Regions from separate parts of the Streptomyces sp. NPDC027663 genome, predicted to be linked through region 1. Evidence: riboswitches for the same ligand, from Rfam matches in the RefSeq annotation. Region 1 holds a riboswitch; each other region holds the start of a gene.
The links. A riboswitch is a leader RNA that binds a small molecule or an ion and turns the genes downstream of it on or off. The one in region 1 is predicted to bind cobalamin.
Positions count from the first base shown of each region.

Region 2: linked by a shared signal. The riboswitch ahead of metE (5-methyltetrahydropteroyltriglutamate--homocysteine S-methyltransferase) and the one ahead of ACZ4SF_RS05795 (ribonucleoside-diphosphate reductase subunit alpha) in region 1 are both predicted to bind cobalamin.
Region 3: linked by a shared signal. The riboswitch ahead of ACZ4SF_RS28410 ((2Fe-2S) ferredoxin domain-containing protein) and the one ahead of ACZ4SF_RS05795 (ribonucleoside-diphosphate reductase subunit alpha) in region 1 are both predicted to bind cobalamin.

Region 1 is NZ_JBVHSK010000002.1:202,846-207,527, reverse strand. Features, by position in the region: gene ACZ4SF_RS05795 (ribonucleoside-diphosphate reductase subunit alpha) at 1-2,346, opposite strand, end outside; cobalamin riboswitch at 2,474-2,597, opposite strand; gene ACZ4SF_RS05790 (GNAT family N-acetyltransferase) at 2,650-3,156, opposite strand; gene mctP (monocarboxylate uptake permease MctP) at 3,232-4,682, opposite strand, start outside.
Region 2 is NZ_JBVHSK010000009.1:306,291-310,972, reverse strand. Features, by position in the region: gene ACZ4SF_RS24565 (S41 family peptidase) at 1-256, shown strand, start outside; gene metE (5-methyltetrahydropteroyltriglutamate--homocysteine S-methyltransferase) at 438-2,747, opposite strand; cobalamin riboswitch at 2,940-3,159, opposite strand; gene ACZ4SF_RS24555 (PucR family transcriptional regulator) at 3,530-4,682, opposite strand, start outside.
Region 3 is NZ_JBVHSK010000013.1:508-5,189, reverse strand. Features, by position in the region: gene ACZ4SF_RS28430 (histidine phosphatase family protein) at 1-23, shown strand, start outside; gene ACZ4SF_RS28425 (hypothetical protein) at 39-386, opposite strand; gene ACZ4SF_RS28420 (CbtA family protein) at 532-1,284, opposite strand; gene ACZ4SF_RS28415 (CbtB domain-containing protein) at 1,306-1,527, opposite strand; gene ACZ4SF_RS28410 ((2Fe-2S) ferredoxin domain-containing protein) at 2,040-2,423, opposite strand; cobalamin riboswitch at 2,479-2,692, opposite strand; gene ACZ4SF_RS28405 (antibiotic biosynthesis monooxygenase family protein) at 3,195-3,533, shown strand; gene ACZ4SF_RS28400 (NAD(P)-dependent oxidoreductase) at 3,530-4,420, shown strand; partial or broken gene ACZ4SF_RS28395 (amidohydrolase family protein) at 4,417-4,682, shown strand, end outside.

The sequences.
Region 1 (4,682 bases):
GGACTCGGGGTTCTCAAGGGAGCAGGCGACCGCGTCGGGGTCGGCGACCTGCTGCACGGGGATGGTGGCCTGCGCCTGGGCGGCGCGGGCGATGCGCGTCGCCGGGCGGGAGCGCAGGTAGTACGTCGTCTTCAGCCCGGACTTCCAGGCGTACGCGTACATCGAGGAGAGCTTGCCGATGGTCGGCGTCTCCAGGAAGAGGTTCAGGGACTGGGACTGGTCCAGGAACGCGGTGCGGGCGGCGGCCATGTCGATCAGGCCGCGCTGCGGGATCTCCCAGGCCGTGCGGTACAGCTGCCGGACGTCCTCGGGGATCCAGACGAAGTCCTGCACCGAGCCGTTCGAGTCACGCAGCGCCTCGCGGGTGCGGGCGTCCCACACGCCCATGTCCTTGAGCTCCTGCACCAGGTACGAGTTGACCTGCAGGAACTCACCGGACAGGGTCTCGCGCTTGAACAGGTTGGAGACCTGCGGCTCGATGCACTCGTACACGCCCGCGATCGAGGCGATCGTGGCCGTCGGCGCGATCGCCAGCAGCAGCGAGTTGCGCATGCCGGTCGCCGCGATCCGCTCGCGCAGGGCGGCCCAGCGCTCCGGCCAGGTCAGCTCGACGTCGTAGTGGTCCGGGTGCAGCATGCCCTGGGCGGTACGGGTCTCCCCGTAGGCCGGCAGCGGGCCCTTGGCCTCGGCGAGGTCGACGGACGCCTCGTACGCGGCGAGCATGATGCGCTCGGCGATCCGGGTGGACAGCTGCTTCGCCTCCGCGGAGTCGAAGGGCAGCCGCAGTTTGAAGAAGACGTCCTGCAGGCCCATCGCGCCGAGGCCCACGGGGCGCCACTTGGCGTTCGACCGGGCCGCCTGCTCGGTCGGGTAGAAGTTGATGTCGACCACGCGGTCGAGGAAGACGACGGCCGTACGCACGGTCCGGTCCAGCCGCGCCCAGTCGAGATCCCCGGTCGCGGTGTCCACGAACGCGCCCAGGTTCACCGAGCCCAGGTTGCAGACCGCGGTCTCGCCGTCGTCGGTGACCTCAAGGATCTCCGTGCACAGGTTGGAGGAGTGCACGACACGGCCCGGGAGCGCCGTCTGGTTGGACGTGCGGTTGGCGGCGTCCTTGAAGGTCATCCAGCCGTTGCCGGTCTGCGCGAGGGTGCGCATCATGCGGCCGTACAGCTCACGCGCCGCAAGCGTCTTCTTCGCCAGGCCCGCCGCCTCCGCCTTGCGGTACGCGGCGTCGAACTCCTCGCCGTACAGGTCCACCAGCTCGGGCACGTCCGCCGGCGAGAACAGCGACCACTGCCCGTCGGCGTCGACCCGGCGCATGAACTCGTCCGGGATCCAGTGCGCGAGGTTCAGGTTGTGCGTGCGGCGGGCGTCCTCACCGGTGTTGTCCCGCAGCTCCAGGAACTCCTCGATGTCCGAGTGCCAGGTCTCCAGGTAGACGGCGGCCGCGCCCTTGCGCCGGCCGCCCTGATTCACCGCGGCCACCGAGGCGTCGAGCGTCTTCAGGAACGGCACGATGCCGTTGGAGTGCCCGTTGGTGCCGCGGATCAGCGAACCGCGGCTGCGGATGCGGGAGTACGACAGACCGATGCCGCCGGCGTGCTTCGACAGCCGGGCCACCTGGTGGTAGCGGTCGTAGATGGAGTCCAGCTCGTCCAGCGGGGAGTCCAGCAGGTAGCAGGACGACATCTGGGGGTGGCGCGTACCCGAGTTGAACAGGGTGGGGGAGGAGGGCAGGTAGTCCAGGCGGCTCATCAGGCCGTACAGGGACGCGACTTCGTCCACGGAGCGGGTCGAGTCGTCCTCGGCCAGACCGCTCGCCACGCGCAGCATGAAGTGCTGGGGCGTCTCGACGACCTTGCGGGTGATCGGGTGACGCAGCAGGTAGCGGCTGTGCAGCGTGCGCAGGCCGAAATAGCCGAACCGGTCGTCGGCCGTGCGGTCGATCAGCGCGTCGAGCCGCTCGGCGTGCAGCCGCACGAACTCCGCGGTGCGGTCGGCGACGAGGCCCTCGCGGTGCCCGACCGCGACGGACTCGGTGAAGGACGTCACGCCCTGCGAGGCGGCCTCGTCCCGGATCGTGAGGGTCAGCAGCCGGGCGGCCAGCTTCGAGTAGGCGGGGTCCTCGGAGATGAGGCCGGCGGCGGCCTCCGTCGCCAGCTCCCGCAGCTCCGCCTCGTCGGCCCGGGCGGACCGGCCGCGCAGTGCGGCGGCGGCGACCCGGCCGGAGTCGGCATCGGGCAGGTCGGCGGTCAGCTCGGTCAGGGTCCGCAGCAGCGCGGCACCGGGACCGTCGGTCTCCGGCTCGCGGACTGAAGCCGGGTCGGCTGGCGCGATGGTCACGTGGGGCTCTCCCTCGCTCGGCACTTGGGCCTGGCGGAGGGCAGGGGGCAGCCACGAGCGCGCACGGCGTCGCGTCCACCGGCCCACTCCACGAGGCCCGGACGTCTCAAGGCACCCGGACCGGACGGCCGGGCGCACGCTGTGGGCAGGTCCTCGGACTGAACAGGCGTGCGGATACACGCAAGTACACCGTTGCGGGACAGTTCCGGATTCGCACCGGATTCCCCTGCGGCGACAGCGAGGACGAGCATACATCTAGTGCCGGGCTGCCGTGGCACCCCCAGATGTTGTGTCGTGCCGGTCTCAGAGCGTCAACTCGTAGGTGAGGAGAGTGATGTCGTCGATGTCCGGGATCGGGTTCCAGTCCCGTTCCGGGACGCGCACGAAGCCCAGGCGTTCGTAGATGCGGTGGGCGGCGCGCATGGTGCGCTGGGTCGACAGGACGACGGCCGTACAGCCCTGCGTGGCCCGTGCCCGCTCGATGCAGGCCCGCACGAGCGCCTCGCCGGCGCCCTGGCCGCGGCCCGCACGGGCGACCGCGAGCATACGGATCTCGGCCTCCGAGGGGCGGGCGATGTCGGCCATGGGGCCGCCGGAGGGGACGAAGGTGACACCGCCGAGCAGGCTGCCGTCGCGCGTGGCCACGAGCACGTCGGCCGCGGACGCCCGCTTGGCCACGTCCCGCAGCTCGCCCAGGTAGCGGTCGCTCTCGCCGAAGTCGAGGAGACCGTCCTGGAGGTAGGCCTGGGCGGTGATCTCTCCCAGGGCGTCGTACTCGGCGGGCTCGGCGGCGCGGATGAGGATGTCCATGCTGTGAGTGTGCAAGCGAGCGGGCCGCCGTAGCACGTGCTTCACGGCGGCCCGCTGCGGGTTCTGGGTGCGCTCCTAGTGGCCGGCGCCCGCCGTGGCCGGCGGCAGCTCCACCTGGACGCCCGGGTCGCCCGCGTCCGCCGTGTAGTCCTCGGGCCGCGTCTCGTCGATGCCCTCGGGGGCCTTCACGGCCTTCAGGACGAAGGTCAGGACCACGGTCACCAGGACGTTCAGCACGAACGCCGTCAGGCCGATGTAGCCGATCTCGCCGATGCCCGGGATCTCCTTGGCGTTGCCGCCGAAGTGCTTCTGCGTCGGCGAGGCGATCCCGTACGCGGCCACCGTCCCGTACACCATGCCGACCGCCCAGCCGGCCAGCAGTGCCCAGCGGTGGAACCAGCGGGTGAACAGGCCGCCGACCAGGGCCGGGAAGGTCTGCAGGATCCAGATGCCGCCCAGCAGCTGGAAGTTGATGGCGACCGTCTTGTCCATGGTCAGGACGAAGACCAGGGCGCCGACCTTCACCAGCAGCGACACGAGCTTGGAGACCTTGGTCTCCTGCTCGGGCGTGGCGTCCGGCTTGATGAAGTCCTTGTAGATGTTGCGGGTGAAGAGGTTCGCCGCCGCGATGGACATGATCGCCGCCGGGACGAGCGCGCCGATGCCGATCGCCGCGAAGGCGACGCCCGCGAACCAGTCCGGGAACATGTCCTCGAACAGCTGCGGGATCGCCAGCTGTCCGTTGGTGACCTTCACCCCGGCCGCGATCGCCATGAAGCCCAGCAGGGCCAGCAGGCCCAGCATCAGCGAGTACAGCGGCAGGATCGTGGTGTTGCGGCGGATCACGTCACGGCTCTTGGACGACAGCGTCGCGGTGATCGAGTGCGGGTACATGAACAGGGCCAGCGCGGAGCCCAGTGCCAGCGTTGCGTACGTCCACTGGCCCTTGTCCGCCGGGGCCAGCGCACCGCGCGGAGCCTCGGTGACCGGGTTGATCTGGCTGAACGCCTCGCCCGCCTTGGCGAAGATGTCGTCGAACCCGCCCAGCTTGATCGGGATGTAGATGATCGCCACCGCGATGACGATGTAGATCAGCGTGTCCTTGACGAACGCGATCAGCGCGGGCGCCCGCAGGCCGGAGGAGTAGGTGTAGGCGGCCAGCACACCGAAGGCGATGAGCAGCGGCAGGTCCTTCACGAACCAGTTGGTGTTCTCGCCGCCGCCGACGCCCATCACGTCCAGCACCGCCTGGATGCCCACCAGCTGCAGCGCGATGTACGGCATCGTCGCCAGGATGCCGGTCACCGCGACGGCGAGCGACAGGCCCTTCGAGCCGAACCGTCCGCGCACGAAGTCGGAGGTGGTCACGTACCCGTGGCGGTGCGAGACCGACCACAGGCGGGGCAGGAAGGTGAAGATCAGCGGGTACACCAGGATCGTGTACGGCACCGCGAAGAAGCCCGCCGCGCCCGCCGCGTAGATCGCCGCCGGTACGGCGACGAACGTGTAGGCCGTGTACAGGTCAC
Region 2 (4,682 bases), on a different contig from region 1:
CCTGGGAGGCCTGGCCCCGCACACCGTGTCCGTCACGGATGTCACCACCCAGAACGGATCCCTCAGGCTCAAGGTGAAGTCGACCAACATCGACCGGCTGGACGTCTATGTCGACCAGCGTCCGCGCGCGTCGGTCGACGTGGCGGACGGCCAGGTCGAGGTGACGGTGCCCGGTGGCGCCGCGGCACGGTCGGCCCGGGTCGAGGGATTCGCGAGCGGCCGTCTCGTGGCCAGCCGGACCGAGCAGTTCCAGTAGGTCACGGCACGACGTCGGCCCCTGGAGGGGGCCGTTCGGCCTCTGGAGGGGGAGGCGGAGACAACGCCCGCCCCGGTCACGGCGACCGGGGCGGGCGAGCCCTGTGTCAGACGTCCTTCTGTGTCGGACTGTGCCGGACGCGTTCTGTCAGGCGTGTTCCGGTGCCAGGCGTGCGCCCGCGCTACAGCTCCGCACGGACCGTGCGAGCCGCTGCGACCAGGTTCTCGAGGGACGCACGGGTCTCGGACCAGCCGCGGGTCTTCAGGCCGCAGTCGGGATTGACCCACAGACGTTCAGCGGGGATCGCCTGCAGACCGGTGCGCAGCAGGCCGGCCACCTCCTCCGGGCTGGGCACACGCGGCGAGTGGATGTCGTGGACACCGGGCCCCGCCTCGCGCGGGTAGCCGTGGCCGGCGAGTTCACGTGCGATCTGCATGTGGGAGCGGGCCGCCTCCAGGCTGATGACATCGGCGTCGAGATCGCCGATGGCCTGGACGATGTCGCCGAACTCGGCGTAGCACATGTGGGTGTGGATCTGGGTGTCCGGCCGGACGCCGCTCGTGGTCAGCCGGAACGCCTCGGTGGCCCACTCCAGATAGGCGGGGCGGTCGGCGGCGCGCAGCGGCAGGGTCTCGCGCAGGGCGGGCTCGTCGACCTGGATCACCGAAGTGCCCGCGGCCTCCAGGTCGCCGACCTCGTCGCGCAGGGCGAGGGCCACCTGGCGGGCGGTCTCGGCGAGCGGCTGGTCGTCACGGACGAAGGACCAGGCGAGCATGGTGACCGGCCCGGTGAGCATGCCCTTGACCGGCCGACCGGTGAGGGACTGGGCGTACGTCGTCCAGCGCACCGTCATCGGCTCCGGGCGGGAGATGTCCCCGGCGAGGATCGGCGGGCGGACGTAACGGGTGCCGTACGACTGGACCCAGCCGTGCTGGGTGGCCAGGTAGCCGGTGAGCTGTTCGGCGAAGTACTGGACCATGTCGTTGCGTTCGGGCTCGCCGTGCACCAGCACGTCCAGCCCGGCCTTCTCCTGGAAGCCGACCACCTCCCGGATCTCGGCCTTGATCCGCTCCTCGTAATCGGCCGGGGTGATCCGGCCCGCACGCAGTCCGGCCCGGGCCGTGCGCAGTTCACCGGTCTGCGGGAAGGAGCCGATGGTCGTGGTCGGCAGCAGCGGCAGTCCGAGGTGTGCGCGCTGGGCGGCCGCGCGTTCGGCGTACGGCTGGGCGCGGCGGGCGTCGGCCGCGGTGACGGCGGCGGTGCGGGCGCGGACGGCCGGGGTGTGGGTGATCGGCGAGCCCGCGCGGGAGGCCAGGTCGGCGCGGTTCGCGGCGAGTTCGGCGGTGATCGCGCCGGTGCCCCGGGCGAGCCCCTTGGCGAGGGTGACGATCTCCCGGGTCTTCTGCTTCGCGAAGGCCAGCCAGCGCAGGATCTGCGGGTCGATGTCATGTTCCGCGGCGGCGTCGAGCGGCACGTGCAGCAGCGAGCAGGAGGCGGCCACGTCCACCCGGTCCGCGAGTCCCAGCAGGGTGCCGAGTGTGGCGAGCGACTCCTCCAGGTCGTCGACCCAGATGTTGCGGCCGTTGACGACACCGGCGACCAGGCGCTTGCCGGGCAGGCCGCCCACGGCGGCGAGGTCGTCGAGCTGGGCTGCCGCCGCCCCGGTGAAGTCCAGGGCGAGCCCCTCGACCGGTGCCTTGGCCAGCACGGGCAGGGCGTCGCCGAGCCGGTCGAAGTAGGAGGCGACCAGCAGCTTGGGCCGGTCGGTGAGGGCGCCGAGCTCGCGGTAGGCGCGGGCGGCGGCGTTCAGTTCGGCCGGGGTGCGGTCCTGGACCAGGGCGGGCTCGTCGAGCTGCACCCACTCGGCGCCGGCCGCGCGCAGGTCGGCGAGGATCTCGGCGTAGACCGGCAGCAGCCGGTCGAGCAGGGTGAGCGGGATGAAGCCGGCGTCCGCGCCGGGGGCGGCCTTGGCGAGCAGCAGGTAGGTGACGGGGCCGACGAGGACCGGGCGTGCGGTCAGGCCCAGGGCGAGGGCCTCCTTCAGCTCCGAGACCTGCTTGTGCGAGTCGGCCGAGAACACCGTGTCCGGGCTCAGTTCCGGCACGAGGTAGTGGTAGTTGGTGTCGAACCACTTCGTCATCTCCAGCGGCGCCACGTCGTCGGTGCCGCGGGCCATGGCGAAGTACCCGTCCAGCGCGTCCGTCTCGACGGCGGCCCGGTGGCGTGCGGGGAGCGCGCCGACCATGACGGTGGTGTCGAGGACGTGGTCGTAGTACGAGAAGTCACCGGTGGGCACCTCGTGGATGCCTGCCTCGGCGAGCTGCCGCCAGGTGGCGCGGCGCAGTTCGGCCGCGGTGGCGCGCAGGGCGTCCGCGCTGACGCGGCCCGCCCAGTAACCCTCGACGGCCTTCTTCAGTTCCCGGTGCCGGCCCTGGCGGGGGTAGCCGTACACGGTCGCCCGTGCTGCCGCAGCTGCGGACTTGCTGGTCACGGAGATCTCCTTCGCGAGATGAATCCCTGAGATCCCGGGGACGGGGCGAGAGCGCGAAGGGGTGACGAACCGGGCGGACACGACCCCGCGCGCCGAGGCACGGTCGTCCGCCTGGTCTGTACTCCCCCCGGACATGGTCCGGAGGTGCCCCCAACCGCCCTCGAGGTCACCGGGATGTCCGCGCACGAGTGGCTCGCACGCGGGCAGTTGGCAGGTCTTCGGACTCGCGGGCGCGTCTCTGTCGTACGAGACTCCTACTGGCCGTCGCTTCCCAGGCCCTCCGTGGGCCCAGTGCGTATGACGGCGGTCGTTCCCGCTCACCGCTGCGGGGCAGTCCCGGATTTCCACCGGGTTCCCTCTTGCGACGCATCCCGCCTGGCGGACGGGGCGAACCAGCTGCACCGGCCAGCCTACGGGTCCCGCCCGAGTTGCGGTGGGTGATGTCCGCCATACGGTAGGTGAGTTGAGACATGCGGCCGGCAGGTGTCGAACAGGCCGGCGGCGGGAAGCGCCGCACGCTTCCCTCCCCTACGCCTGTGAGCGGCTGCCGGATTCCCCTGCCTCGAGCGTTCGTCGGAGCCGTGGGGGAGTGGCGTAGAGGGGGCCCCGAGCTGCATCACTCGCCAGGGGCCGAGGTGTTGGCGCCCGCACGAGGAGCCGAGCTGGTCAACCGGGGTGCCCGTCCGTCCCCCGGCGGGGCCGGGTGGAACCTGAGCCCGAGCTGGAGAACCGGCGTGCGCATCCGTCTCGAAGGGGCCGGGTGGAACCTGAACCCGAGCTGGTCAACCGGCGTGTGTGTCCTCCCCGGGGTGGGGAAGCAACCTGACCGCGCGGAGAGCGGCCACCAGTTCGGCGGTGTCGCCGGGGGCCTGGAGCGAATGGCCGGTCAGGTCCTCCAGGCGGCGGAGACGGTAGCGGACGGTGTTGGGGTGGCAGTGCAGGGCCTGGGCCGTCGCGGTGGCGTTGCCGGCAGCCTCGACCCAGCTCTGGAAGGTGTCGAGCAGTACGGCCCGGGTGTCCGGGCCGAGCGCCAGGACCGGGCCCATGACACTGCGGGCGATGTCGGCGGCGGCTTCCGGCGCGGCGGCCATGACGAGGGTGAGCGGGTCGTCCTGGAAGCGGACGACGTGGGGGGCCGTTCCCGAGGGCGGGCTGTTCAGGGCCAGCCGGGCGTGGCGCAGCGCCTGGCCGGTGCCGTCGAGGGACGCGAAGGCCGGGCTCACCCCCACCCGGGCGGTGGCCAGGCGTCGTAGTACCGCCATCGTCAGGTCGACGGCGTCCGGACGGAGCAGGCAGACGATCCCGATGCGCAGATCGGGCCGCAGCGCCCAGGCCGATGGGATGCCGTGCGCGGTCAGCTGGGCCTCGACGTCACCGAGGGGTTCCTGGCCGAGGGCGGTGGCCTCCGCGGCGACCGCGACGAACGGGCCCTTCCTCGGCAGGCCCAGACTCTGGGCCACCTCCCACTGCGTGCCGCGGTCGGTGATCCGGCCGGTGAGCAGCGCCTCCGTCAGGGCGGAGCGCTCACGCTCCTGGCTACGGACGAGTTCGGCGGCCGCCCTGCGGTAGGCGGAGGTCAGCGCGTCGCTGTACTCGTCGGCGAGCTGCCAGGCGTCGGCCGCAGCCGGCACCAGTACGGACGGATCGACGGCGAGCCGGCCGGCCTCGTCGGCCAGGACCGCCCACACTTCGGCGAACCCGAGCCGGTAGGCGCGCAGGACGTCGGGCAGCGGACCGCCCTGGATCGCGCGCAGCCGTCCGGTCCTGCTGGGCTCGGTGAGGTCGGGTGCGCTGCCCCGGGCGAACTGGGCGAGCATGCTGTCGATGTTGCGCCGCAGCGACGCCCGCAGCTCCTCCTCCGGCACGGTGCCCGAGGGGCCGTAGATGTCGATCTCCTCGCGGATGCGGCGGGCGGCCCGCTCGACCAGCTCGGAC
Region 3 (4,682 bases), on a different contig from region 1:
CCGGGCCGGGCACCAGCCCCTGAGTGCGGTCCCCGCCGTCAGGCGGCCCCGTGCCGGTGCCGGTGCAGCAGGGCCGCGACGGCGCAGCGCAGGCAGTCGGTGCCTGCGTCGGCCTCTGCCGCTCGGTGCGCGGGGCAGGACGCCGGGCATGGGGACGGCACCGTGGTGTTCCGTTCACCGCAGTCCGCCGGGGCCTCGACCAGGGTCTGCAACTCCTCCAGGAGCCGTTCGGTCCGCTTCGCCTGCTGGGCGAGCACGCGCACCCGGGCGCTCTGGCCGCCTATCTGCCGTCGGCTGGCGACGAGTTGCTCGTACTCCTGGACGGTGAGGGCGACCGCCTCGCGCCCACCGAGGGTGATGCGGCGCGGCTGGGGGTGTCTGGCCACTCGGTTCCTCCGCTCCTCGCCGGGGTGGATCGCGTCGGATCAGCCGGGTCCTGTGCCATGGCGGTGATCCCGTGCGCATCGGTGTCCGGGGAACGCCAGAGGGCCCCCGGATGGTTCCGAGGGGCCCTCTGTTGTCCGGAAGGAATCAGCGCGCGGCCGGAACCGTCTGCCCGGACGCGGCCGTCGCCGGCTTGGGGTTCAGCAGACGCTCGGCCAACTCACCGAAGGCGAGCCCGAATCCGGTCCACAGCACGGCCTGGATGGCCAGCGCGGACAGGCGGAACCGCCACAGCAGGGCGGCCGGGAAGTCCTTCGGCACCTCGTTGATGACCGGCAGGAACTCGTACGCCAGCCCGACCACGACGACGAACGCCGCCACCGCCACCACGGTCGCCCACCACGTGCCCAGAGCAGGCGCCAGGCGCTTGCCCAGGATGGTCGCGGCGACCGCCAGCAGCACACTGAGCACCATCATCAGGAAGTACAGGGTGGTCCGCTTGCCGATGGTGTCCGGGTCGCCCACCGACGGCGGGTTGGCCGGGTACTTCATGAACGGCACCACATAGACGGCCAGCAGCGCGCTGCCCGACAGCAGCAGTGCTGTGGCCCGCGGGCCGAAACGGCCGACACGGCCCAGGGCGAAGCAGAACGCGAGCGCGGCGATACCGCCGAAGGCGACCCCGTAGACGAGGACACCGGTGGCGAGGCCGGCCGTGGACTGCACGGAGCGGGAGACGACTTCCATCTCGTGCTCGTGTGAGTGGGCGTCCTCGAAGCTGATCGCCTTGTCGACGCTCGGCTCACCGAGGAAGTAGGCCACGATCAGGGCGAGCACACCGGCGGCGAGGCCGGCGAGCATGCCCCGCACGAGAAGGTTTCTTACCGTTGCGGAGTTCATGAGCGTACGGAGTCCCTCGCGTCAGTGGCAGGGGAAGCCGAGCAGGTGCCGGCCGTCGTGCACCCATTCGTGCACGTCCGTGCCGCTGAACACCGAGGTGGCGCCCTGCTCGGCGCCGACGAAGTACAGCAGGACCAGCATCAGGATGCCGAAGAAGACCGCCCAGGGAGCTATCGCCTTCAGCGGCAGCGTCGCGGGAACGGCGGGGTTGGTGGCTGTCGGCTGGGCGACGGTCTGCGCCATGGCAGAACCTCCTCTGGGAGTTCGCGTCCCATCTCGGTGGTGCACAGGACGACGGCCACGGGTCTGACTCACGAGCACCTTCCGGAGCCCGCATACAGTGGCGCGACCGTGCCGGATTCCCACCGGCTTCCGTCTCGCCGTCGTCGATATCGCACAGACCGTACCGCGTGACACGCGCACGGCCAAGACCGCACCCATCAGGCGTGATCTTCCTCTCCCGCGGGGCAGAGGGGCCCGGGGCGCGTGGGTCACCGGTGGCGGAACTTTGCCGGGTGCATGCCGAGTTCACTGCCGCACGAGCGAGGTCGCCGGGCCGGACCTGCCGGCTCACCGTGCGGCCTCACCCCCACCACGGTCGTAGGAACCCTTACGGCCACGGCGTAGGAACCCACACGTCCACGGCCCAAGCCACCACACGGCCCCCACACGTCCGCAGCCCAAGCCACCACACATACACGGCCCAAGCCCCCCACATGTACAGGGCCTTACCGCCCGCGCACGTCCACGGCCCGTCAGGAACCGACACGACGCCGCGGTGGCGTGAAGGCGTACAGGTCGAGGATGTCCGGCAGGGGAGCCACGCCCGGGCCGCCGGCATGCACCCAGGTGACGATGTCCTCGGTCGCGTCGGCATCGTTGACGAGCCCCAGCCAGACCGGCCGCGCACCGGCGGCCCGGCCCGCGGCGGACGGCTGTACGACGATGACGTTTGCCTGATCGCACACGTCGAGACACTCGGAGACGCGCACCGGCACCTCCGCCCGCAGGCGCGCGGTCTGCGCCGCGTGATCGACACCGGTCACCTTGGGACTGCCGCAGCAGCAGTCCCGGCACACGACGACCCGGCACGGCGCCGAACCACTCCGTACCACAGCCCCGTTCGCTGCCTCGTCCACCGACTTCTCGGGCACGCCGCGCCACTCCCCTCCCGGGGAGATCCGCCCCGGTGTTCCGTGAGGAGGCGACCGCGTGAGTCTCCTGGCTCCCGGGTCATCGCTTCGCCCCGCCTTCCCGCCCCGGGCCCCGGGGCGGTGGCATGCCGGAACTCGCTCACCGGTCACAGTGGCGGGACCGCGCCGGATTCACACCGGCTTCCTCGGACCGCCGTCGCCTTATGTCGCCGATCATCATTCCATCACCGGCGACGAGAAACCATGCCACGGTCCGTCACCACCGGGTCCGGCAGGCCGGCCCTCCCCCCACCACACCTCCCATGGCAGCACTACGGCCGACCGCGCCGCCACGGCTGACGCCGGGAAAGCCCGAACCCCGCACCACGGCCGACCGCGCCGTCACGGCTGACGCCGGGAAACCCCGACCCGTCACGCACTACGGCCGACCGCGCCGTCGATCCGTGCTTCGAGTTCCCGCGCGCCGCGGTCCGGTGGCTCCCCACCTGAAGCCAGGCCCGGCTCCGGCGTCCTGGTCCTCGCGCCCGGTGCCGGACCGCTCGGCCCGACCGCCGCCCGCCGGGCCGGTAAACCTCGCGGCCGGTGACTTCGCCCGTTTCCCCCGGCAAAACCGCCCGCCACTCACCCGAATTGTCTAATGACGGAACGTGAACCCCTTGTGCCGACTGGCTTGTCCCCCATTCGGAGTTGCAGCCGTACGGGGGACATGAGTCCGTGGGATGCGTGTCCTGCCGGATCTCATCATCAGGAGGAGACATGGGCATGAACCATGAAGGCCGACCGGCCGACAAGCTGAGCGTCGTTTTCGCGGTCCGTGTGATCGAGGGCGGCGAGCAGGGGTTCCTGGACCTGTACGAGCACCTCAGGAAGTCCGTGGCGAGCAGCCCCGGTCACATCGTCGAGCGGCTCGGTGAACCCGCCGACGACTCCCGTCAGTGGGTCATCACCAGCGAGTGGGAGTCCGCCGAGCAGTTCTTCGCCTGGCAGCAGAGCGAGGAGCACCGCGAGCTGGTGGCGCCGCTGCGCGAGTGGGTCGACCAGCGGCAGTCGCTGCGGTTCCGGGTGATCAAGGAGACCAAGGGGGTGGCGTCATGACGCCACACACCACCAACGGCCCGGTCGCCGTGCTCGGGCTCGGCGCAATGGGTGCCGGCCTGGCCGGTCGCCTCCTCGACCAGGGAATCAAGGTCCGGGTCTGGAACCGTACCGCGGAGCGGATCGCGCCGCTTGCCGAGGCGGGCGCCCACGCCGCCGCACATCCCGCCGACGCCGTCGCGGGTACGAGCGCCGCCATCTGTGTCGTCGCCGACGGCGAAGCCCTCGGCGACGTGCTCCGCGGCCCGGACGGCGTGCTGGCCAAGGGCCCCTACCCGGGCGTCCTCATCTGCGCCAGCACCGTCTCCCCCGACGAGGTCGTCCAGATCGCGGGGGACGTCCCCTCGGTCCTGGACGTCGGCATGCTCGGCAACCGGGACCACGCCCGCGACGGTGAACTGCGGTTGTTCGCCGGCGGCGAGGAGAAGGCGTTCCACGCCGTCCGCCCTGTGCTGCAGTTGCTGGCCAAGGAGGTCGTCCATCTGGGCGCACTCGGTTCCGGCATGCGGATGAAGCTGCTCCTCAACCTGCTGATGGGCATCGAGGTGCAGGCGCTGGCCGAGGCCAGTGAGCTGGCGGCGGCCTGCGGCCTCGACCGTCAGCTGGTCCTGAAGACGATCGCGGGCAGCGGTTTCGCCTCGCCGGTCATGGCGTTCAAGTCGAGGCGCATAGCCGCCGGCCGCTTCGAGGAGCCGGACTTCCGGCTGCGGCTGATGGCGAAAGACCTCATGCTCGCTACCAAGCAGGCAGCAGCAGTCGGCCTGAGTCTGCCGCTGGCGTCCGCCGCGGCGGAGACCCACGTCCGCGCCACCGAGCGAGGACTGGGCGACCAGGACTGTGCCGCGGTCGTCCGCGCACTCGCACCGAAACCGGAAACCGACACGTGATCATCGACATTCACGGGCACCTGTCCCCACCGGAGGCGGCCAAGCGCTTCCCCATGCCCCCGAGCCTCACCGACGTCGACGGCATGCTCGCCGCTCGCGCCGAGGCCGGAATCGACCTCACCATCATCGGCAGCCCCGTCGGGGCCGGCGCGATGGCGCGGGTTCCGGGCGTCGACAACTACGCGCAACCACGCGACCGGCTGCGCGGCTTCCACGCCTGGATGGCAGGCCTGATCCGCAGGTTCCCGGACCAGTTGCGCGG